DNA from 3 places in the Fictibacillus sp. KU28468 genome. Region 2 is predicted to be linked to each of the others. Evidence: riboswitches for the same ligand, from Rfam matches in the RefSeq annotation. Region 2 holds a riboswitch; each other region holds the start of a gene.

Region 1 (8,208 bases), 2.1 Mb from region 2:
CATCTTGAAAAGGGGTGGACAGGATGGAACGCAGTTCTGCAAATCAAGCGGCAAATCTCATTGGTGATGCAGCGGTACAAATGCTGCACAGCAAAGGGCTTTTAGTGGTCAGTGAAGAGGAATGGTCAACTCTTCAGCAGGAAATGAATACCTCAGAGCTAGAGATCAGAAGATTGAAAAAGGAATTGCTTCGTTATGCAAGAAAAATCGCAACCTGGAAAACCTTTGGTAAATCGTGCAGTTAAGGTAAGAGCACTCTTATTTTGGACTTTTTGCTGAAATAAGAGTATACAAACAAAAAACGGGGAAGAGTAAATTAGAAATTATTTTACTCTGTTCTTTACCTCTTTACATAGGGTAGGGGGGTATGGTAATGTGAAAGGGAAAAGGAGGCTGGTTGATTTGGAAATTCAAGAACATGAATCACACTGTTCAACAGAAAGAAAAAGCCACCATTCTGATAAAATGAAAAGCAACCTGGTGACCCGTTTAAATCGTATTGAAGGACAGATTCGGGGGGTAAAGGGTATGATTGAACGTGATACGTACTGTGATGATGTTCTTACCCAATTATCAGCCATTCAGTCAGCGCTAAATAGTGTCGGGAAACTGCTCCTTGAAGGACATATGAGAAGCTGTGTTGTGGAAAGAATCCAGGAGGGCGAGCTGGAAGTGATCGATGAGCTCTTGGTAACTGTGAAAAAATTAATGAAATAAATCATACATCAGGGAGGTATAGTGATGGAGAAAATCATGCTGAATGTAAAAGGAATGTCTTGCGGACATTGCGTCAATGCTGTAGAAGGAAGCGTAGGGAAATTAAACGGTGTTCATCATGTTAAAGTACAGCTGGAGGAAGGTACCGTTGAAGTAGAGTTTGATTCCACCAAAGTTAATCTTGAAGAAATTAAAGAAACCATTGATGACCAAGGATACGATATTGCCTAATTGAAAGGACCAAAATGGACCGTGCTTAAACAGCACGTTCTCTTTTGGAAATAAATATACCCTGTAAGGGTATTGGAGGGTATTCTTATGAGTGATCAATCAAAAGAAATGAGTATCCCGATTTCAGGCATGACGTGCGCTGCCTGTGCATTGAGAATTGAAAAGGGCCTTAAAAAAATGGATGGTGTTTCTGATGCAAACGTGAATTTTGCTCTGGAAAAATCAACAGTGGTTTATGATCCTGAATTAGCAGGGCCGAAAGATTTTCAACAGAAAATCAAAGATCTCGGCTATGATATTGCGGGAGATAAAGTGGAATTCAATATAAGCGGAATGACCTGTTCTGCTTGTGCTGCTCGGATTGAAAAAGGGTTAAAGAAACAGAATGGCATACTGGATGCGAATGTGAACTTAGCGCTGGAAACAGCCACGGTCAGTTACCAGCCTTCTGAGATATCTGTTTCTGAAATGATTAAAAAAGTAGAAGACCTTGGATATGGGGCAAGTTTGAAAGAGACAGACGGAAATAAGGCTGCTGATCTCAGAGAAAAGGAAATTCAGAACCAAACCGGCAAGTTCCTGTTTTCACTTATTCTTTCTTTGCCACTTTTATGGGCCATGGCCAGCCATTTTTCGTTCACTTCCTTTATCTATCTGCCTGATATGTTCATGAATCCATGGGTTCAGCTCGCTTTGGCAACGCCCGTTCAATTGATTGTCGGGAAACAATTTTATACAGGTGCATATAAAGCATTGAAAAATAAAAGTGCAAATATGGATGTACTCGTTGCATTGGGTACATCCGCCGCTTATTTTTACAGCCTTTATTTGACCATACAGGCAGCAGCCAATGGCAATAACATGCCTGAACTCTACTTTGAGACTTCGGCTGTTCTCATCACCCTGATTTTACTCGGTAAATTGTTTGAAGCGAGGGCAAAAGGAAGATCTTCTGAGGCCATAAAAAAACTGATGGGACTTCAGGCAAAAACAGCGCTTGTAATCCGTAACGGAGAAGAGCTGGAACTGCCATTGGAAGAAGTTGTAGCAGGAGATGTTGTTTCAGTCAAACCAGGTGAAAAAATCCCGGTTGACGGAGAGGTTGTTGGAGGCTATTCTGCTGTCGATGAATCCATGCTGACAGGGGAAAGTGTCCCTGTTGATAAAGCATCAGGAGACACGGTCATTGGAGCAACGATCAATCGTAATGGTTTTTTGAAAATCAAGGCAACGAAGGTTGGAAGAGATACAGTGTTATCCCAAATCATTAAAGTGGTGGAAGAAGCACAGGGCTCAAAAGCACCGATTCAGCGCTTAGCAGACAGAATTTCTGGGATTTTTGTTCCGATTGTCGTCGGTTTGGCTGTTGTAACCTTTCTCATTTGGTTTTTCTGGCTTGTACCCGGAGATTTTTCAGGAGCTCTTGAAAAACTGATCGCCGTTCTTGTCATCGCCTGCCCATGTGCGCTCGGTCTGGCAACCCCGACATCGATCATGGCCGGATCGGGACGTTCAGCTGAGTTCGGCATTCTTTTCAAAGGCGGGGAGCATCTAGAAAATACACACCTGATCGATACCATTATTTTAGATAAAACAGGAACAGTCACGAACGGAAGACCGGTTTTAACAGATATATTGCCTGCTTCAGGGCTTTCTGAGCAGGAGCTGTTAGTTCTTGCTGGTAGCGCTGAGAAAAATTCAGAACACCCTCTCGCCCAGGCAATTGTTGAGGGAATGACGGAACGGGACCTCATGCCTCTTTCCTCCAGCAGATTTGAAGCCATACCCGGACACGGTATCCAGGCTGTGGTCGATGGAAAAAGAGTACTTATAGGTACAAGAAAGCTGTTGAATGATCATGATATACCACTGCAGGCTATTCTTGGAAAAATGGAAGAGCTGGAAGAGCAGGGCAAGACGGTGATGCTCGCAGCTATAGATGGAGAGTACAGCGGGATGGTTGCTGTGGCCGATACGATTAAAGAAACATCCAAGGAAGCCATCAGCCGTTTAAATGCGATGAACATTGATGTATGGATGATTACCGGAGACAACACAAGGACCGCAAAAGCGATTGCCAATCAGGCTGGCATCGAGCAGGTTATTGCAGAAGTGCTGCCAGAAGGAAAGGCTGAAGAAGTGAAAAAACTTCAGCAGAAAGGCAGAAAAACAGCAATGGTAGGTGACGGTATAAATGACGCACCAGCACTTGCTGCAGCTGACATCGGGATGGCAATCGGAACAGGCACGGATATAGCGATGGAAGCAGCTGATATTACCTTGATCCGCGGTGATCTGAACAGTATTGCTGACGCTATTTTTATGAGCAAGCGCACGATACGGAACATTAAACAAAATCTTTTTTGGGCGTTTGCTTATAATGCACTTGGCATCCCAATCGCTGCCAGCGGGTTTTTGGCTCCGTGGCTCGCAGGGGCTGCTATGGCATTCAGCTCGGTATCCGTTGTATTGAACGCGCTTAGGCTTCAAAAAATTAAACTGTAGAGGTGAGTTTTGATGAAAAGCAAAATCATCCGCAACTGGGTGCTGTCTGCTGTTGGTATCCTTATTCTGATCATGGCTGGCTATGCTGTTTATGACGTTTTAGAAGGCAAGGACGGGAAGAGGGAGCAGGCCGGCCATCAAAGTGGTCATTCAGAAATGCCTGGCATGGAACATGGGAATAAACATGGAGAACATGATGGACATAGTTCTGGTGATTTGGCCAAAAGTGAGGTTAAGCCTTCCGTCAGCTACAAGGATGGTGTCATTTCGATTCAGTTAAAAGATCAAAAAGGCAGGCCTTTCGATGAGCTGGAGGTCAATCATGAAAAGCTGATGCACTTCATTCTGGTCAGCGAAGATTTAAAACAATACAATCATCTTCATCCTCAAAAGACCAGTAAAGGCTCGTTTGAAGTAAAGCACAGACTGCAGCCTGGAACCTACAAAGCATTTGTAGACATTAAGCCCAAAAATAAAGCTTATGCCGTTGCCCCGTTGAAAATTGAAGCGGGAAGCCATGGAAATCATACTCACCAGCCAGAATTGAAGGCAGATACCACCCTTTCAAAAACAATTGATGGACACAAAGTATCATTGACGCCAAAAGAATTTAAAGCTGGCCAGCCTGTTACGCTGCAATTTAGCATGGGTGATGCAAAACCTGAACCTTATCTTGGAGCACGTGGCCATGTTGTGGTCTTAGATCATACAGGAGAAAAATATGTCCACGTTCATCCTTCCACTCCTGAAGATACAAAATTTGAGACGGAATTTGAGGAACCTGGACTTTATAAATTGTGGGCGGAGTTTAAGATCAATGGGAAAGTGATCACCTATCCGTTCATTATTGAAGTGAAGAAATAGCAGAATACAATAAAAGCTGACTCATTTGAGTCAGCTTTTATTGGTATAAATTATTGTTTGTGATGTGTCAGTGGAGATTAGTGCTTTCAGTTTGTGGTCCAGCTGAGAAAGAATGTTTTTTATTTTTTCTAATGCTGAAGAAAATTGCCGCCAGCCAAACGACGACCAGCACGGTATAGACCGATTGCAGCGCTGTACCGGAGATTCCAGCGGACTGCAAAAGCGTCCGGGCGTTCGTTACAATAATCAATCCTCCAACAACCACACCTAAAATATGCGAAGGGATAATGCGGACGAGCCATGCTGCGACCGGTGCTGCGATTAATCCTCCCGCCATGAGGGCGATAACCCACATCCAGTTGACCTGCTCCCATCCGAGAGAGATGAGGAAACCGAGTGTTGCAGAAACGGCAACAGCAAATTCGCTCGTATCCACGGAACCGATGACCTTTCTTGTTGTTGTGCCGTTTTTGGCTAACAGGACAGGTGTGGCTACCGGTCCCCAGCCTCCTCCTCCGGTGGCATCCAAGAAGCCGGCAACAAGTCCGAGCGGGATGAGCTGCTTGCGGCTGAACGCTTTTTCATGATCAGCAGGCTTGGTGTTCTTTTTAAATAAAAATCGGTACAGAATAAAGAAACCAAGGAACAGCAGGAAAAAGGAAATATACGGTTTTACTGCGTCGCCAGGAAGATTGGATAAAAAGCAGGCACCGGTAAATGCCCCAATGGATCCCGGAATAATGAGACGAAAGATAATTTTACGGTCAACATTACCGAACCTGATGTGTGATGCACCTGAGGCGGCTGTCGTAACAACCTCTGCAAAGTGAACCGAAGCCGAAGCAACCGCCGGAGCGATTCCAAAGGCCAGCAGCAGGGAAGTCGAAGTCAGTCCGTAAGCCATTCCGAGTGACCCGTCAATCAGTTGTGCAACGAGTCCAATCAGGGCCAGGATGATCAGTTTTTTCATTTTACTCCTCCTAACAAATAAAAGGCCCTTAACCGTAAAGTTAAGAGCCTTCGGTTTTTCCGATCAGCAGTGTATCTCTTTTCGAATTTAGTATTTACTATATTCAATGGAATGAAAGTCTGTCAATAGAATTTTCGGATATTTCAATAAATATTTTTTAATCCGATAAGAATAATAGGGTTTGCGAAAGCATAAATGTGTGTTATTATTTAAAAAAATAAAAAAACTTATCCAGAGCGGTGAAGGGAACTGGCCCGATGAAACCCGGCAACCTGCATTTTTTTTGCAAGGTGCTAACTCCAGCAGAATGTTTATTACATTTTGGAAGATAAGGTAATATGTTTACCTCGTCAGTCTTTCCGAAATGGAAAGGTTTTTTTATTGCCATTTTAATTCCTGAAAAAACCTAACAAAACATATTAAACGAGGAGGTTCTGATGTGGTAAACGGTAAAAGCCAGGATGAAATTTTTGAACAGTTAAAAGAAATGCTGAACAGTATCAAGTATGGGTCCATCACGTTAATTGTTCAGGATGGAAAGCTGATTCAGCTGGAAAAAAACGAAAAGGTACGTTTTAAATAAATATTCGCTGACTAGAAAACTAGAGGCGGTTTTAACATAGCAGGATGGCTGCTTATGGTTAAAGCTGCCTTTTTCATTGGAGGGGTGGTTAACATGCTCAAGTTTGACACATGGAAAGAACAGGAGTTTACGTTTCCGGAAGACAGTGAAACGAAGGGGGCACTCGAAGTACTGAAATGGGCGTATGAGCAATATGGAGATGCACTCGTTTATGCGTGCAGCTTCGGAATAGAAGGCAGTGTCCTGGTGGATCTTGTATCCAAGGTCAAACCAGATGCAAGAGTCGTTTTCCTGGATACAGGCCTTCACTTCAAGGAAACGTACGAGGTGATCGAAAAGGCGAAAAAAAGATATCCGGAAATGAAGATTGAGATGAAGAAGCCTTCGCTGTCCTTGTTGGAACAGGCGGAAAAGCATGGCAGCGAGTTATGGAAAAGAGAACCGAACCTCTGCTGTTATATACGAAAGGTAGCCCCTCTTGAGGAAACACTGAACGGAGCACCGGCATGGCTGTCGGGTCTCCGGAGGGAGCAGTCGGCAGGGAGGAGCAATGTTCAGTACATCAATAAGGATGAACGTTTTAAATCCGTGAAAATCTGTCCGCTGATCCATTGGACGTGGAAGGAAATTTGGAGATACGCCTACAAGCAGAATCTGCCCTACAATCCGCTTCACGATCAGGGGTATCCCAGCATCGGCTGCGAGCCGTGCACGCTTCCGGCTGACGGGTCGGGTGATTCCCGCTCAGGACGCTGGTCAGGGCAAGGGAAAACAGAGTGTGGACTTCACCAATAATAAAATAAAATTACAGGAGGAATTAACATGACATCAATTTTGCCGCATGGAGGAAAGCTGATAAACCGTTATGAACCAAATCTGCCAACAGACCACATTCAAAAGGAAGTGGAACTGGATGCTACATCCTTAAGTGATCTCGAGCTGATCGGTGTAGGAGCCTACAGCCCAATTACCGGTTTTCTAAATGAAGAAGACTATCAATCTGTCGTTGATTCTCTACGTCTTGCTGATGGAACGGTTTGGAGCATCCCAATCGTCCTTCCAGTTCATGAAAAACAAGCAAGGACGCTATCAGCCGGAGATCAGGCGAGGCTCGTATTTGAGGGTGTAACGTACGGAGTCATCGAGGTAGAAGACCTTTACCGCCCGGACATTAAGCATGAAGCAGAGCAAGTCTACCAAACGGCAGATACTGCACACCCTGGGGTTAAAAAACTTCTGGAACGCCCTTCTTACTATGTTGGAGGATCAATCACTCTCGTAAAGCGGCCTGAAAAACAAAGGTTTACTGAATATCGCCTGGATCCAGCTGAAACCCGCCAAGTCTTCAGAGACAGGGGATGGAATACAGTTGTTGGCTTCCAGACAAGAAATCCTGTGCATAGAGCACACGAATACATTCAAAAAACAGCCCTTGAAACCGTAGATGGACTGTTCCTGAACCCGCTTGTTGGAGAAACGAAATCCGATGATATTCCCGCTGATGTGAGGATGGAAAGCTATGAAATTCTGCTTGAAAACTATTATCCCCAAGACCGGGTGTTCTTGGCCGTATTTCCGGCAGCGATGAGATATGCAGGACCGAGGGAAGCCATTTTTCATGCGATGGTCCGCAAAAACTTCGGATGCACACACTTTATCGTTGGAAGAGATCATGCAGGTGTGGGCAATTATTATGGGACGTATGATGCACAGAAAATTTTTTCCAGGTTTACTCCGGAAGAACTAGGCATTACACTGATGTTCTTTGAACATAGCTTTTATTGTACAAAGTGCGAAGGAATGGCTTCATCCAAAACATGTCCTCACAGCAAAGAGGATCATGTGATTTTGTCAGGCACAAAAGTGAGGGAACTGCTGAGAAATGGAGAGCTTCCGCCAGCCACCTTCAGCCGCAAAGAAGTCGTAGAAGTATTGATCAAAGGTCTGCAAGAAAAAACAGTAACCGCATAAGGAGGAACATGATGAGCCAAACACAGAACATTACATGGCACCAGGCGGCCGTATCAAAGGAAGACAGAAGAACACAAAATGCCCATCATAGTTTCGTAATATGGCTGACAGGGCTATCGGGTTCAGGAAAATCGACTCTTGCCAATGAGGTTGCTAAAGAACTGTTTCGGCGGCAAGTGAAAAACTATGTGCTGGATGGCGACAACATACGCCACGGCTTAAATAATGATCTTGGCTTTTCAGACGAGGACCGGAAAGAAAACATACGCCGGATCGGTGAAGTATCCAAGCTGTTTGTAGACAGCGGAACAGTTGTGCTGACGGCATTTATCTCGCCATTTAAGGAAGATCGGGAACAGGCGAGACA
Region 2 (8,208 bases):
TTTTCGATCGTGTTGTACAACCCTTTATTCACTCCGTATTTTTCCTTGCAAAGCCCTGTGAACTGAAGATCTGTCAAATTCACAAAGTTCAGGTGTTCCTTCGTGATCGATGCAATAAAGTCTTTGGGTCGCTGCCATTCTCTCAAAGACGTTTCTCCCATGTTTATCCCTCCATCAAATGTTGGCGTATGGTCATTGCTTCTTTAAAACCTTCTCAACAAACTTGTTCTCTATGACTTTTGAAGTATCCAGCTTTGTCTTGATGCCACCTACTTTGTATAGAAAATCAGCTTGTTGCTGATGAGCTTTTGCAAATTCTTTGGTTGTCGGAGATAGAATCAAATCGGCCCGCTTTAAGACCGTGCTGACGATTTCCGGTTCAAGTTTCTCTTTTTTAGCGATATCTACCGTCACTTCTTCCGGATGGTTGATAAACTCTTGTCTGACTTTCTCATATGTCTTTAGGAACAGTACCGTTAAATCAGGATGTTCCTTTGTGAACTGAGTCCTTGCCACCAAAAAGCTGGGCGCATTAATATTAAGGTCTTCTCCATCAGCCAATGACTTCGCTCCCGTTTGATAGATGGCTGTGGTGGCATACGGTTCCCATGTTGACCAGGCATCCACGGAACCGTTATCAAGTGCAGGTCTTGCTTCATCTGGCTGCAACTGTACAATTTTAATATCCTTGTCAGTCAACCCTGCTTGATCAAGCGCCATATAAAGAAAGTTATAGGCACTGCTTCCTTTAGCCACCGCAATTTTCTTTCCTTTTAAATCTTCTAACTCTTTAATCTTGCTTCCTTTTGGTATGATGATTGAATTTCCCTTTTTTCCATCCGTCGTTACCGCGATCGCTTTAAAATCAACGTTGCCCGACTGTCCGGCAATAAGAGGAGTTCCTCCGGTTGCACCGAAATCCAGCCTTCCAGATGCCAATGCCTCAAAGTGAGGAGGGCCGCTTTCAAATTCACTCCATTTTACTTTTACGCCTTCTTTCTCAAACGCTTTTTCAAAATATTTCTTCTCACGTGCATACGGCAGAACACCGGTACTTCCCTGAACTCCGATGTTGACCGTAACATTCCCTTTCTGCTCCGCGGTGGTGGTTTTCTCACTGCAGCCGGAAAGCATATTTAGCAATAAAATCAGTGTTAATACACCCGCAGCTATTTTTCTCATCGTTAATTTCATCCGTTTTCTCCTCTCCTGTTATGTAAGATTTTAATCAGCCGATATAACTGTCACGCCATTTCAGAAGCCGCTTTTCAAAATATCGGACCAGTGAATCTGATGCTTTGCCGAAAACCGCAAAAATGATAATGCCTACAAAAACGATGGACGTTTGAGAAAATTGCCTCGCATCCATGATAAGATATCCGATGCCTTCACTCGATCCCATCAGTTCAGCTGCGACCAAAGCCAGCCACGCCGCACCTAATGACAGCCGTAAACCGAGCAGAATATTTGGTAGTGCAGCAGGGAGAATGAGTTTTGTGATCTGTTTCCATTTGCTGAATTCAAGCACCTTCGCTACATCAAACAGTTTAGAGTCCACACCGCGTATCCCTAGGAACGCATTCACATAAAGCGGAAAGAACGCAGATTTTGAGATCAGCAATATTTTTGACAGCTCGCCAAAGCCAAACCAGAGAATGAATAAAGGTATTACAGCTAACGACGGAATAGTCCGCAGCATCTGAAACGTCGGATCAAGCGATTGCTCTGTTTTGCTCGAGAAACCAACTGCCAGCCCGGCCAGAAGTCCAAGTCCCCCGCCAATTAAAAATCCTGTAAGTGCCCGGAACAAGCTGATTTTAAAATGGGTGAATAATTCCCCGGTACGGATTAAGTCCTTAAATGCGATAAGGATTTCACTCGGCCTTGGCAGCAAGGTGGCAGAAATAAGTCCGTAAGCACCTGACAGTTCCCAAATAATGATGATAAAAACGGGAAATGCCAATCCTCGTGCCCAATGGGATAGAAATGGGTTTTTCCTCTGTTTTTTTGATGCTGTTTCCTTGATGCTTTGTTTTCGTTCTACAGTCGTTCTCGTTAATACCCCAGTCTGATTGCTCATTTTATCATCTCCTTTATATCGTTATCGGACGGTTGCTGCTCGCTCGCTTTCCTCCACTTTTTCAAATTCACTCAATACCCGCTGTCGTATTTCCTGGAAAGCAAGATCTGTTTTTCTCCGTGGATGAGGCAGTTCAATCGGTATTACCTCCCTGACTGTGCCTGGCCGGGGATTCATGATCACTACAGTGCTGGCGAGATAAATGGCCTCATCGATGTCGTGAGTCACAAATATCATCGTCGTCCGGTTCTTCTGCCAGATATTGAGCAGTACCTCTTGCATATGTGACCGGGTAAAGGCATCCAACGCTCCAAATGGTTCATCTAAGAGAAGAATCTTAGGATTTCTAAGCAGGGCTCTTGCGATGGATACCCGCTGTGCCATTCCTCCCGACAGCTCTTTTGGATAGGCATTTTCAAAGTCCTCCAACCGTACCAGCTTAATCAGCTCGCGAACTTTTTCATGTGTAGCACTTTCTTTCACAGGCAAGTTGGCCGCGATATTTTTTTCCACGGTCAGCCAGGGAAACAGCCTGGGTTCTTGAAAAATAAACCCTTTATCAATGCTCGGCCCGGATACTTTTTGGTTATCCAGCAATACAGAGCCCTCATGCCTTGTATCCAATCCAGCAATTATTTTTAATAATGTGCTTTTTCCGCAGCCGCTCGGGCCGATCACAGTAATAAATTCTCCTTGATTCACATCGAGATCTATTTGCTCAAGTGCTTTTGTCACGCCTTTTCCTGTTTCAAAACTCCGATTGAGTTTACTAATTTGCAGTAAAGTCATATCATATCTCCCTTCTTCCCTGCGTTTTTGCAAAAAGAAAACAACCGGAAACCTCCTTTTTAAGGAAAGCCTCCGGTTGTCCGGTCGACGAATTTGAACATTTGCAGCGAATAAAATTCCCCCTTTCAAACGGAAACAGTTTATGATAAAAAGGAAAACCAAAAGGCCATGTCTGCTAATACTGAGACACGGCCTTTGGTTTACCAATCAGCTGCACGATATTTTTTTACTCAATAAAAAACTTCCTCTTACATCTCAAGGACGTGTAAGAAGAAGTTAAATAGCGTTCTACTTCTCTTATCGTCCAAGCTGATGCTTGTTGGATTTGGCACAGTTCTCTCGTTAAAAAGTCCGCTGCCGAGGTTTCGCAGGGCCAATTCCCTCCACCTCTCTGAATAAGAAAAAATTTATGGAGTTTTTAATTCATATAATCCTCATCGGATTAATTGTTATTAAAACAGGTGTGCAATGGAAAGTCAATAACTTTTTTGAAAAATCTAAATTTTATTTACGTGAATGCTTACTACATAAATCCAGCCGTCCTTCCTCATACTATCTTTTGGGAGGTTGTTCGTTATGTTACTTTCATTGTTAACCGGTATGCTGCTGGCCGTACAGCCCGTCTATACGCCTGAGAGTATATCATTGATTCAGCAAGGCCAAACCATCGCAATTATTGATCGAAAAGACTTTATGGTTCCGCTGCCAGGTACGCCTATCATAGACGGTGAAAAATTCGAGTCGTTTGCTGCAAAATTGGAAGGTCAGGTTTACCGTCCGCCTCTTAATGCAAGAATTAATGATTTAGGAGGAATTACTCCTGGAGAAAACGGTTCCATGCTCTACAAAAAAGCGTTTAAAGAGCAATTCTATGCCAGCTTTTTCAGCAAGGGGCCTCATAAACTTGAAGTCCCTCTATTAACGGTCCACCCCAGGGTTGACAGTGAGCTGCTTGGAAATATCAGGACCAATCACCTTGCTCAGTATGTCACTTATTTCAACCGTTCTCATTCATCCAGGACCCATAATATTTCACTTGCCGCAAAAGCGATTGATAATCAAGTCGTGTTTCCTGGAGAGACCTTTTCCTTTAACGGGGTCGTAGGCAGACGGACTACGGACAAAGGGTACATGCGTGCACCTGTTATTGTTCGTGGAGAGCTTTCAGAAGGAGTTGGCGGAGGAATCTGCCAGGTCTCCTCTACTCTTTTTAATGCCGTGGACCGGGCTGGACTTCATATTGTGCAGCGTTTTTCACACAGCCGAAGTGTACCTTATGTTCCAAAAGGCAGGGATGCAACCGTAAGCTGGTACGGCCCTGATTTCCGTTTTCAGAACCGTTATAACCAGCCGATCCTGATCCGGGCCAAAACCTATGGAGGGAGCATGATGGTGATGATTTCTTCTTCTGATGTCATACATGTTCCTTCGAAAAAACATTGATTCTTCCGCTCGGATAAGAAATGTGTCAACATTGTTAACCATTGAGCAAACCCATTCCAATTTCATAATTGCGGTGTTAGAATAAACGAGGATTTGATCATCTTGGAGAGAAGTGATGACATGAAAAGTCTTCCGTTTTTCTATATGCTGTTCTTAATCAATGGATTGCTGCTTGCCGGTGGATTAGTTAGTCCGACTTACCTTGTTGTAGCCCGCTGGAGCATGATCTTCTTTAATATAACGGCCCTTGCTGCTCTTATTTATTTCAAAGAACATGGCAAGGGAACAAGATGGAGCAAAGTTTCTTCCCGAGGCCGTCTTTTATGGTGGGGAGCTTTCTTGTTCAATGTTGTTTCTGCAGCGAATGAAGTTCTGCATTCCGGACTATTTCAATAATTTAAATTTACAGCTCAGCGTAATGCTGGGCTTTTTTATTTTCCCTTAAAAGCAAGCAAACGGCTGCCCAAGTGATGGATTAGAGTTGAAAAGCCTCTTTCCCATTACTTGCAGCTGTTACTTGATATCCTTCTTTTACTAAAAAACGTTCTACCGTTTCTTGTATCGAGAGATCATCTTCGACCAGCAGTATTTTATCGCTCATGGACAGCACCTCAACTAACTGTTTAACGGTACTTATAGAAACCCTCTTTGAATCAATGTTCGAATCCACTTTGGGCTAATTCTATTGCTAGATTTTCATATTAAAAAGACCCTTGAGCCACTCTGGTTCATCATTTAACAGCCTGGATAAAAAACGAAGCTGCGGAAAGGGCACCAGATTAAGATTACGGTCCATCTTCTCTCTTTCTACAACAATTCCATTGCGGGCTATATACTCACCAAAAGTCAGCGTCCTGCTGCAAATTATCACAATATCTGCCGGTTTCAATAATACAATCGCTTTCGCTTCAGAAGATGGGACAGGCTTATCCATGGACTCCCCAAAGTACATGACAGAATATTCACCGTTTACACCTTTAATCAGAACGGGACCCATCCCTTGTGAATCCTGTGCCCTCACTTTTATTTCAGGATAATTCCAGCTGGGCGTATGATAGGTCACTGGAGAATGGATGATTTTTACATTCATGCCCGATTCTTCATGCAATTCCCGCACCGCTGTCTCGATCGGTGTTTCATTTCCTTCCCGATGCCCACCCAGCCTGACGACTCCGAGCTGATCCCCTTTCCTTGTCGGACCGATCTGAAACGGGAAAAGCCCTTTATAGAAGACAAAGATTCCAGCTGTCACAAACTGCTTTTCAAACTTTATTGCTCTCATGTTTTATGCCTCATAACAGGATGGAATAGAAATTCTTTGATTACCCTGCTGAATTTTTTAGCTTCTTCTAAAAAAGGATAATGATTGCTGTCATTAAAAACTTCCAGCTCGGCGTTAGGGATTAGTTCTGCAATTTCCCTAGAGAAAGGAAGAGGGCACTGGACGTCATGTGCTCCGCAAATCACCAAAGTTCTGGCAGTAACCTTGTGCAATTGTTTCGTAATATCAAATAGCAGAATTTCCCGTGCAAAAAAGTTCATGCGGGAAGCAGACATCGATTTGTGGACATCCCCTGTAAAATATTCATCATACCGATCTGGCTCATGCAAGGAGAGTTTCGTCCGCTCCCGGGAGCAGCGGCTGCGTTCTTCTTCTGATAGGTTCGTTTTCAGGCGTTCGATCAGCATTTGCATCTTTTCAAACTGTGGGTGCCCCTGATGATAGATACAATAGGGCGATGAGGAGGCATATACCCTGGCTGCGGAACCGGCAATGATTAAAGAATCAATGGATTGAGGATGCCGCATGCCATAGACAAGCCCAAGCATTCCCCCGGTAGAATGTCCGGCAACGTTCCAAGACTGAATGCCCAGCTCCAATCTAACTGCTTCCAGATCGAGCACCGTCTCAATCATACTGAGCTGATACGGTTCGTGCGCTTGTTCTGACCTTCCCGCTTCTCTCAGATTTACTAGAAATACTTGGTTTGTTTCCGTAAATGTATCAGCAAATCTGTCACCCGTCTCATTAAACTCTGAATAGAGATGGGTCACACATAACGCAGGTCCCTGTCCTTTACAAAACACTTCAAAGCTTCCGCGTTCCGTTGAAATCAACTTCATTTCCCAGCGTATCATCTGCCCGACCACCATCCAGATCCTATAATTTCCTGACCTTCCACTCTACCTATATACTCCATTTGAGTTTTATATCCTTATGCTTAGCAGGATCAGGATTCCACTGCAGCAATTGGCCGGCATGCGTCAGACCGCCTCCGAATCCATAAAGCAAAAGGATGTCTCCGTCGTTCAACTTTCCTTTTTTTATAGCCAGATCCAGCGCCAGCGGAATGGAAACCGAGGAAGTATTTCCGCAATACTCCACGCTGGTGAGCATTTTTTCTGCGGGGAGCAAGGTTATTAAAGCTGCATCTAAGTCTATCATGATCTTTATAATTAGAAATGAGTTTCATGATTCATATTCTCCTTTTTATCTGTACTTTCATTATATCTTCACCTTTAAAATTCCATATATTAGAAGTGAAAAAACTCTATCCTGATCCAGGGATAGAGTTTAATCGTTCTTTTTCGCTTTATTGCCAATAACTGCTGGTTTGAATAAGCCTCCGCCGTCTCCGTAATACTCTGGAACGTCTTGCGGCAAGAAAAGATCACCAAGTTTTACATCGTTCGCTACGGTGACTTTCTCTGAAGAAAATGGTACAACAACCTGTACGTTTACTTTTAAATGTACATAAACCTCAAGATATGGATTATTAATTCCTACGTTCATTGGCTTGGTTTTCAGCTCTGAATCCACGTTTCCAACCACACTCATTTCTACTGGTACGGGAGGCCCTACATCGGATAGCAAGGAGTTGTTAAATGCTGCACCTAACGGGATTTGATAGACAATCGAGTTAAGTCTGTTTCCGAATCTATCTTTTTTGGTATGCTGCTGACTCTTTATTTCATCATGAATACTTTCCGTCATTTTCCCCAAAACCTTATTAAACATTTGATAATTTAGACTGTAGGCCGGATGCTGGCCTTTTTGTTCATGGATAACAATCAATTTATTCATATCATATTGATTTGTAGTTTTAAGAATGGCATCATTGATGGCTTCATCCGCGATGTTATGGACTTCCGAACGGGCGATGTTTTTTAAGATGGGTTCAATTTTATGGTCCACTAACCAAAATGCAAAAATGGTCATACCGAGGAGCATGATCAACGAGTATAACAGCACACGTTTAAACGGCAGAGGTCCTTTCCGCAATTTCATTCGATGACCAAACATCATACACCTCCTACTTTATAGGTACGTCCGTCAGAAAGGATTTATTCCTTGCACGCTAAGAGCTTCAGTATTGCAAAACAAAGAAAAACGTGCCTGAATAAGGCACGTTCTCTTTGAAGGAAAGCTTATAAGGATATTGTTATTCCTAAGTACATTTAATTGGCATATAACCGATACGTATCGGTTAATGTTTCGCCATTTCCATAGATATATGCTTTGGAGGGCGCGTAGAAATTAGAGCTATCGTATTTCCAATGGATTCTTAGGGCCATGTATCCACCGGCTCCATAAGTGTTCTTTCCTCTCTTTTCAATGAATTGAGAGAAGCTGTCCCATGTCCTCGGCCCCACTACACCATCAACGACCAGGTTGTGCGTTTTTTGATAATGTTTAACAGCGGCTTCGGTTTTTGGACCAAAGATCCCATCGGAGTCAATGACTGACGAATCGGTATAAAATCTGAGAACATTGATAATATACTGCATGTTTTTAACTTCCACACCACGCGAATCCTTGCGTAAAATTGAATTTTTATCCCAGTCCACCGGGTGATGAAATCCTGGCGCTGAAGCTGATGCTGTTGAAAATGAAA
Region 3 (8,208 bases), 120 kb from region 2:
GTTATGCACTTCGCTCCCGGGGTGATTGACCCAATCATAGATCAAGGAGCAAATCGGCAATAATCCTAAAGAAAGCAGCGGGAACAGGTTTAGCAGCGATTTCTTCATAATTTCCTCCATGGCAGCTAACTTCTTTTGCCATTTCCCTAGTATACATCAGATCAAACAGAATAGGGCAAATGGAAAACATTGCTTGCTAAATGATAAGGCTGCTGGTTTAAAGGTAAGCTAAAAAAGGTATTTATCCTGTAATCCAAGCATGTTCAGGAGGTACAATCCATGCAGATAAGTAAACCAGCAATTGTTCCGCGTTATACATTTTCTGAAATTTACGGTCCGGATCTCATTTTTAATCCGAGGCCTTCATTCGCTCATAATAAGTGGATTCCCGATTGTCCAGTAAAGCTTGATCTTCTGACGGGAAGCCAGTTTGCGGTATTGGGAAGCATGCCGGTCATCTGCAACCGGTCGGTAACTACCAAAAAAGCAACGGAGCTGTATGAACGGGCGGGTCTCCTGCTTCGTTTTCCTGTTCACGAATATTCGACAGAGGCGGATTATCGAAACATTTTCGGCCGCTTAGAAAAAGAGCAGAAGAAGATGGTAGTTCAGCATATTCACCCAGAAGAAGAAATGTCATCAGAAAATTATTGGATCGATCCGCGCCTTGTTCAGTATCTAAACAATAAAGCGAATTTAGAAGAGCTGGTTCCTTCTGGACATGCTCCGAAACGAAAATCAACAACAGCTGCGGAACTTCATGATCAATTAGAAACCTTCCCATTTCCATGTGTCGTTAAGGCAGCGACAAATGAGGCAAATGCGGCAGGTTTTGATGTATTTATCTGCAAAAATCAGGAGGACATTGACAGGGCAGCAAACTTTTTCGCCTCCTGTGAAGGAATTGTCATAGAAGAGTACTTGGAGATCGAGCACAATTATTGCGTTCAGTTTGCCTGTACAGCAGATGACCGTCTGATTTATCTGGGCAGTACGATCCAAAATATTACGGAAGACGGAAAATATAAAGGAAACTGGGTCGATAAAGAGTCAGAACCCGATGATGAGGTCATCAAGGTCGGGAGAAGAATTATGGAAGAAGGCTGTAAAAGAGGCTATAAAGGGATTGCAGGATTTGACATTGCGGTAACGGCTGATGGAAGGAAAATAGCCTTTGATTTAAATTATAGAGTCAACGGTTCTACCGCCGCACTTCTTATGAGAGACAGTGTTGAAGAACAGCTCGGTAAAAAGGTAATCAAATTCGTTTCCTGGGAATCCAAGGGCGGTATAGAACCCCTGTATGATGAAGTGAAACGGGGGATTGAAGATAGATATTTCATTCCGCTGTCGATCTATAATGGCAGTGAAAGCCCTTATGAAGATGCCGCCACGCTTATACAGGGCCTTGTACTGGGAGACACAAGGGAAGAGGCGGATCAAAAGGAATATATTTTTCAAAGAGCCGGTCTATCCTAAAAGAGAAAACCATCTAAAACTCCCCGGCATTTGGAGGGGAGTTTTCTTATCCTTATGGTGGCACCTGTTTACAGATATAGGGTTGGGGTAAATACTAGTAAATAAAATCAGACATTGATTAGGAGGCAATACATATGAGCAAAATGGTGATTGGAGTGTATGAAACAGAGAACGAAGCTGTTGATAGTATACAATCCCTGGTGAATCAAGGATACAATGCAAAGGACATCTCCATCCTTGCTAAAGATGATGGAAAGATGGATCGAGTTGCCGATAAAACGAATGTTTCAGAAGAACATCTGGACGAAGATGTAAACGAAGCAGCCTATGGAACCATTGCAGGTTTTCTGTCTGGTATCGGCGGAGCCATCGCGGTGCCAGGCCTTGGTGTTCCCGGTATTGGTCCGCTGCTTGCTGCTGGTCCATTTGCATCCATGTTTAGTGAGGATTCAGAGGATGATTTAAAAGAAGTTCTCATGTCCCTGGATCTTTCAGAACGGACGGCTGAGCGTTATGTGCAAAAAATAGAACAGGGCAGCATTATGGTTTTCTTAGAAAAAGATGCGGTGAAACTTTAACAATAGAGTAATTCTAAGAGGTGCCTGAACGCATAAAATAGTCCGCCACATGAAAGGATATGTACATAAAAGCAAGTTAAAGTGAGGGCGGATATGAAAAAAGAGAATATGGCAATTCTAAGCGGCGTTATGATAATGGGTATTGTAGCTTTAAGACTAATGAACAGGCTTCGTAATGATGATCATTGGATGAAACTTGACGGAATGGGAAGCCTGGCTATATTTTCAGCACGGGGCGGAGGTTTCGTGGATTTCTTTCTGAGAAGTTACTCTTTTCTTGGTTCTGGATTTCTGTTGATTCCTGCCACTATTTATTCTGCATACAGATACAGGAGAAAAGGAAAGAGAAACATTGTTTTTTTATTAATAGCCAACCTGATCGGATGCCGTTGGATTAACTCTGTTTGGAGAAAGAATTGGAAGCAGCGGCCTCCATCCACTAAACCTTTTTACATTAGGTATGGATATCCGAGTGCGCATGCGATGAATGCAACAGCGCTTTATGGTCTTTTTACACTCTTATCAAAAAAGTTTGTTAGAACGAAATTTTGTATATTGGCAGTGCACCTTGGATTTATTTGCTGGAGCAGAATTTATCTAGGCATTCACTATATTACGGATGTACTGGCTGGAGTTGCCGGAGGAGCAATGTGGCTGGCTTTTATGGCTTCAGTGTTTTTTTTCCGATCAGAGAACTCCGAAAAAAGATTTGACATCGACTTAGATCATGGTATAAGATAGGTCACATCAAGTAAATATGAACGTGTTTCTTATCCAGAGAGGTGGAGGGATATGGCCCTGTGATACCTCGGCAGCGGGTTTTTCTTTTGAAAAACACTGTGCCAATTCCAGCAAGTTCCTTTAAGGGCTTGGAAGATAAGAAGAGCAGCTCGTTTCCTTATGGATACAAACATCTCTTCTTTCTTTAAGAAGAGATTTTTTTATTTAATTGAACATTATATTTGTTTCTTATCCAGAGAGGTGGAGGGATTGGCCCTTTGAAACCTCGGCAGCGGGTTCCCGGTTTAATGGGAATACTGTGCCAAGTCCGGCAAGCGATTAGCGCTTGGAAGATAAGAAGAGATCAGCCACTCATCTCGATGCGTCAGGCCTCTTCTTGTTTTCAAGAAGAGGCTTTTTTTGATGTTTTAACAGTAGCGAGAAAGGAGATCACATCATTGATTCGATTTGAAGAGGTAACCAAAATTTATGAGAGTGGCAAAAGCCGGGTAAGAGCGTTAAACAATGTGAGCTTTGAGATAAAAAAAGGGGAGATCTACGGTGTTGTCGGATACAGCGGAGCAGGAAAGAGCTCCTTGCTGCGATGTGTGAATCTTTTGGAGAAGCCAACATCAGGGCACGTCTTTGTAGGAGAGGAGGACATGGCAAGATTGTCTCCGAAGGAACTGAGAAAAAAACGGAAAAATATCGGTATGATTTTTCAGCATTTTAATCTGCTGAACGCAAAAACGGTATTTGATAATATTGCGACACCGCTTTATCTTCTCGGCATGAAGAAATCATTCGTTAAAGAGAAGGTGAACGACCTGCTGGAATTTGTTGGCTTGTCCGAGCACGGGCATAAATATCCCGACCAGCTCTCCGGCGGACAAAAACAGCGGGTAGGCATTGCCCGGGCGCTCTCCACTGATCCGGAAGTGCTATTGTGTGATGAAGCAACATCGGCATTGGATCCGCAGACTACCTCCAGTATTTTAAAGCTTCTGAAAAAAATCAATAAGGAATACAACATTACGATTCTGATCATCACGCATGAGATGAACGTCATTCGTGAGATATGCGATTCCGTCGCTGTTATGGAGAACGGAGAAGTGATTGAGAAAGGGAGCGTTTTTGATGTATTTGCAAGGCCACAGACTGAGACGGCAAGGCGCTTCGTCAGTTCAGTTCTTCAGGATGAATTGCCTGAGTCCCTTAAAGACCTATTGAAGAAGCAGGACAGGAATCATCAGATCTTCAGGATTGTATTTACCGGAGCATCCACAAGACAACCGCTGCTGTCACAGATTGCCAAGAAATTCAACGTGGACGTCAGCGTTCTATACGGCCATGTCACAGAACTTCAAGACGTCCCTTTCGGAAACCTTGTTGTTCAATTGATCGGCGACGAACAGGAAATCAGAAGAGCGATCTTTTTCGTGAACCAGAGTGAAGTCGAAATAAGGGAGGTCGCACCTTATGCAAGTTGATTGGAGTACATTTTGGGTCGACATTTTAAATGCGGCCGGTGATACCTTAACGATGGTTGGATTTTCCTTATTGTTCTCGGCTGTAATCGGCATTCCGCTTGGCGTCGTACTCGTAGTCACGAGGAAGGGGCACATTCTTGAAAACCTGGCCGTCTTTAACGTTTTGAACGCGATTGTAAACGTTCTGCGTTCGATACCGTTCATCATCTTAATGGTGGCGATTATCCCGTTTACAAGATTAGTAGTCGGTACCTCTATCGGGACATCGGCCGCGATTGTGCCATTGATTGTATATGCCGGCCCCTATATCGCAAGGCTCGTGGAAAACAGCCTGCTTGAGATCGATCCGGGCATTGTAGAGGCCGCAGAAGCCATGGGAGCTACTCCTTGGCAGACCATCTTTCGCATACTGCTGCCGGAAGCATTCAGTTCACTGATCCTGTCGTTTACGATCGCAACGATCGGCCTGGTCGGAGCTTCGGCGATGGCAGGGGCTGTTGGTGGAGGAGGCTTGGGCGATCTGGCCATTGCCTACGGCTATCAGCGATTTGATACAGACGTGATGATTGTCACCGTCGTTCTGCTCGTCATCCTTGTTCAAGGCTTACAGAGCACAGGAAATATACTGTCCAGAAAAATTAGAAGAAGATAAAAAGAGAAAAGGGAGAAGGGAAATCGTATGAAAAAATATTCATTGATCATTTTAGTCATCGGGGTTTTAATGTCGGCATTCTTGAGCGGGTGCAGCGGCGGAGATAAAAAAGGCCTTGAAAAAGTAAAGATGGGCATCAGCGGATCTGACAGTGACGTGTGGAAGTATATCGCTAAAAAAGCAGAAAAAGAAGGTATTGATTTGGAAATCGTAGAGTTTTCCGATTATGTCCGTCCGAATCAGGCATTGTCTGACGGGGATATTGACGCTAATGCGTTTCAGACCATCTCTTACTTCAATTCGTTTAAAAAAGAACATAAATTGGATTTAGCCCCGATTGCAACAACCGTCATTGCGCCTATGGGCGTTTACTCAAAAAAATACAAGAACATCAAGGATATCCCGGCTGGATCAACCATTGCTTTGCCGAATGAAGCTACGAACATGGGCCGTGCATTGCTTCTTCTGCAGAGTGCCGGGCTAATCAAACTGGAAAAGAACTTTGATGGAAATGGTGATCTGAAAAAAGTGGCGGAGAACAAAAAACACTTGAAGCTTAAACCAGTAGTTGCAGGCCAGACACCACGGGTGCTTCCTGATGTGGCCGCTTCAATCATTAACAATGGCGTTGCTGTCGATGCTGGAATGAATCCGAAGAAAGATTCGATCTTCCTTGAAAGCAAGACTGCAAAGCCATATATCAATATCATTGCAACAAGAACTGAAGATAAAAATAAAAAATCGCTGAAAAAAATTGCGAAGATCTATCAATCAAAAGATACAGCCAAGAAGATTAAAGAAATCTATAAAGGTGCAACCATTCCAACGTTTGTACCGCTAAGTGAAATTGGAGAGTAATAGAGAGAAAGGATCTGAGATCATGACTGTAATCAGCAGAACTGCCGGAGAAACCCAGGAACAAATCCGTACGAACATTGATGTAAACCAAGCGGCTTACATTCAAACTTCTCACGAGATCCATGATAATCCAGAAATCGGAAATGAAGAAGTGTTTGCATCCAGCCTGCTTACATCGCTGCTCGAAAAAGAGGGGTTTCAGATAGAACGCGGAGTGGCCGGTCACGAAACGGCATTTGTTGCCCGTAAGCGTTCTATTCTAGATGGGCCATCCGTTGCCTTTTTAGCAGAATATGATGCCCTTCCCGGCATCGGTCATGCATGCGGCCATAATATCATCGGTACATCAAGTGTGGCAGCGGCCATCGCTCTGGCTTCCGTTATCGATGAGATCGGAGGAGAAGTAGCTGTTTTTGGAACGCCTGCTGAAGAAGGCGGAGAGAACGGAAGTGCGAAGGGAAGTTTTGTGAAACACGGCTTGCTGGACGGCATTGATGCTGCGTTAATGTTCCATCCCGGTAACGCTAACCGCATTACCGGGACATCGCTTGCCGTTGATCCGCTGGATTTTGAATACATCGGGAAGCCCGCTCATGCGGCTGCGGCACCGGAAAAGGGAATCAATGCACTTGATGCAGTTATTCAGTTGTTTGTCGGGATTAACGCACTGCGCCAGCATGTGGCGGACGATGTGAAAATTCATGGCATCATTACACACGGGGGAGACGCTCCTAATATTGTGCCTGAATATGCGAAGGCCCGTTTTTACATTCGTGCTTCCACAAGAGCAAGACTGAATGAGACAACGAAAAAAGTAAAAGCCATCGCAGAAGGTGCTGCCCTTGCAACAGGAGCAAAGCTTAATGTTATTGCTTTTCAGAATCAGGTGGATAACCTTTTATTAAATCGATCGTTTGATAAAGTGTTTCAAGAACAGCTGGAGAGTCTGGGTGCAGAAGTAGATACCTCACACCGATGCGGACTTGGTTCGACTGATGCCGGTAACATCAGCCAGGCCGTGCCGACGATTCACCCTTACCTTCAGATCGGGCCGGATACGTTAATCGGGCATACGGATGAGTTCAGGGAGGCGGCAAAGTCAGAGCAGGGCGATCAGGCGCTTATTCTCGGTGCAAAAGCGCTCGCTTTGACCGGTTTTCAGCTGCTCACGAACGGTGAAGTGCTGGCTGGCATCAAGAAGGAATTTGAATTGAATAAAGCTAAGGAACTTGCTTCGGTCTAAAGAGCGATTTTGTCGATATTGAGCTTATTTTTGATTAATTGAGCCGAACTCAACATTTTTGAGCTAAACTTCAATTAATTGATCCTATTTCATTATTCAGACTTCTTCGCAAGATTTTTGTTAACTCTTAAAAGCCCTCAATCTCCCTGGAGGGCTTTTTTCCTAGCACTTTTTTTCATTTTCTCCAGCCAAGTGGTACCATACAAACAAGGAGGCGGTACATATGATAAAAAGTATTTCTGATACAGCTGTATTACAAAACGGTTTAAAGATGCCATGGCTGGGTCTTGGGGTATATAAAGCAGAAGAAGGCCAAGAGGTTATTGAGGCAATTAAACATGCGGTCGCCGCCGGCTACAGAAGCATCGATACAGCTTCGTTCTATAAAAATGAAGAAGGTGTAGGAGAGGCTGTTAAACAGGTGGATGTCCCGCGTGAAGAGCTTTTTATTACGACCAAGGTCTGGAATACAGAACAGGGATATGAGGAGACGCTGCGCTCATTTAAAGAGAGCCTGAAAAAGCTTGATATGGATTACGCAGACCTGTTCCTTGTTCATTGGCCGGTGTCTGGCAAGTATAAAGAGACGTGGAAAGCATTAGAAACGCTTTATAAAGAGGGTAAGACAAAAGCGATTGGTGTTTGTAATTTTAAAATTCACCATCTGGAAGACCTTATGAAAGACTGTGAGATTAAACCGATGGTCAATCAAGTGGAGTACCATCCCCGCCTTACACAAAAAGAACTGTTGGCTTTCTGCAAAGATCATCAAATCCAGCTGGAAGCATGGAGACCGCTGTTAAAGGGTGAAATCTTTGATGAACCGATCCTGATGGCATTGGCAGAAAAGCATAATAAAACGGTGGCACAGGTTATTCTTCGCTGGGATCTTCAGAATGGAGTAATTACCATTCCTAAATCAGTGAATGAAAACCGTATTAAGGAAAATGCCGATATCTTTGATTTTGAATTAAGCATGGAAGACATGGAGCAGATTGATTCATTGAATAAAGATCTTCGAAACGGGCCAGATCCGGACGAGTTTTAAGAAAAACTAAATTAGACAATAAGGTTTTATTAGGGTGAAAGGGAATTGAATAGCCATTTGATTTGTTTCACAAATCAAATGGCTCAAAAAAGAGCCAGCTATTCCCTCCTTCGGTGTTTGTATGTAAAAGACTTGAGGGC

What was found. Region 2 has a riboswitch for S-adenosylmethionine ahead of OKX00_RS17325 (ABC transporter ATP-binding protein). Riboswitches for the same ligand answer to the same signal wherever they lie in the genome.
Region 1: it holds a riboswitch for S-adenosylmethionine, as region 2 does, so the genes downstream of both, OKX00_RS05410 (YezD family protein) here and OKX00_RS17325 (ABC transporter ATP-binding protein) in region 2, are expected to answer to the same signal.
Region 3: it holds a riboswitch for S-adenosylmethionine, as region 2 does, so the genes downstream of both, OKX00_RS17985 (methionine ABC transporter ATP-binding protein) here and OKX00_RS17325 (ABC transporter ATP-binding protein) in region 2, are expected to answer to the same signal.

Annotation. Positions count from the first base shown of each region.
Region 1 covers NZ_CP110666.1:1,069,768-1,077,975, forward strand. Annotated here, with positions in the region: gene OKX00_RS05380 (hypothetical protein) at 24-245, shown strand; gene OKX00_RS05385 (metal-sensitive transcriptional regulator) at 403-717, shown strand; gene copZ (copper chaperone CopZ) at 742-948, shown strand; gene OKX00_RS05395 (heavy metal translocating P-type ATPase) at 1,036-3,453, shown strand; gene OKX00_RS05400 (hypothetical protein) at 3,466-4,317, shown strand; gene OKX00_RS05405 (sulfite exporter TauE/SafE family protein) at 4,385-5,287, opposite strand; SAM riboswitch class I at 5,512-5,622, shown strand; gene OKX00_RS05410 (YezD family protein) at 5,754-5,870, shown strand; gene OKX00_RS05415 (phosphoadenylyl-sulfate reductase) at 5,964-6,665, shown strand; gene sat (sulfate adenylyltransferase) at 6,693-7,841, shown strand; gene cysC (adenylyl-sulfate kinase) at 7,853-8,208, shown strand, end outside.
Region 2 covers NZ_CP110666.1:3,309,312-3,317,519, forward strand. Annotated here, with positions in the region: gene OKX00_RS17310 (hypothetical protein) at 1-161, opposite strand, end outside; gene OKX00_RS17315 (aliphatic sulfonate ABC transporter substrate-binding protein) at 193-1,194, opposite strand; gene OKX00_RS17320 (ABC transporter permease) at 1,229-2,080, opposite strand; gene OKX00_RS17325 (ABC transporter ATP-binding protein) at 2,102-2,869, opposite strand; SAM riboswitch class I at 3,164-3,271, opposite strand; gene OKX00_RS17330 (VanW family protein) at 3,446-4,312, shown strand; gene OKX00_RS17335 (hypothetical protein) at 4,433-4,708, shown strand; partial or broken gene OKX00_RS17340 (DNA-binding response regulator) at 4,803-4,913, opposite strand; gene OKX00_RS17345 (NUDIX hydrolase) at 5,001-5,594, opposite strand; gene OKX00_RS17350 (alpha/beta fold hydrolase) at 5,591-6,451, opposite strand; partial or broken gene OKX00_RS17355 (3-oxoacyl-[acyl-carrier-protein] synthase III C-terminal domain-containing protein) at 6,501-6,725, opposite strand; gene yunB (sporulation protein YunB) at 6,888-7,616, opposite strand; gene OKX00_RS17365 (peptidoglycan-binding domain-containing protein) at 7,772-8,208, opposite strand, start outside.
Region 3 covers NZ_CP110666.1:3,424,551-3,432,758, reverse strand. Annotated here, with positions in the region: gene OKX00_RS18005 (phosphatase PAP2 family protein) at 1-108, opposite strand, end outside; gene OKX00_RS18000 (ATP-grasp domain-containing protein) at 280-1,479, shown strand; gene OKX00_RS17995 (YflT domain-containing protein) at 1,614-2,057, shown strand; gene OKX00_RS17990 (phosphatase PAP2 family protein) at 2,151-2,798, shown strand; SAM riboswitch class I at 2,825-2,940, shown strand; SAM riboswitch class I at 3,024-3,137, shown strand; gene OKX00_RS17985 (methionine ABC transporter ATP-binding protein) at 3,236-4,267, shown strand; gene OKX00_RS17980 (methionine ABC transporter permease) at 4,257-4,919, shown strand; gene OKX00_RS17975 (MetQ/NlpA family ABC transporter substrate-binding protein) at 4,947-5,777, shown strand; gene OKX00_RS17970 (M20 family metallopeptidase) at 5,761-7,020, shown strand; gene OKX00_RS17965 (aldo/keto reductase) at 7,244-8,068, shown strand.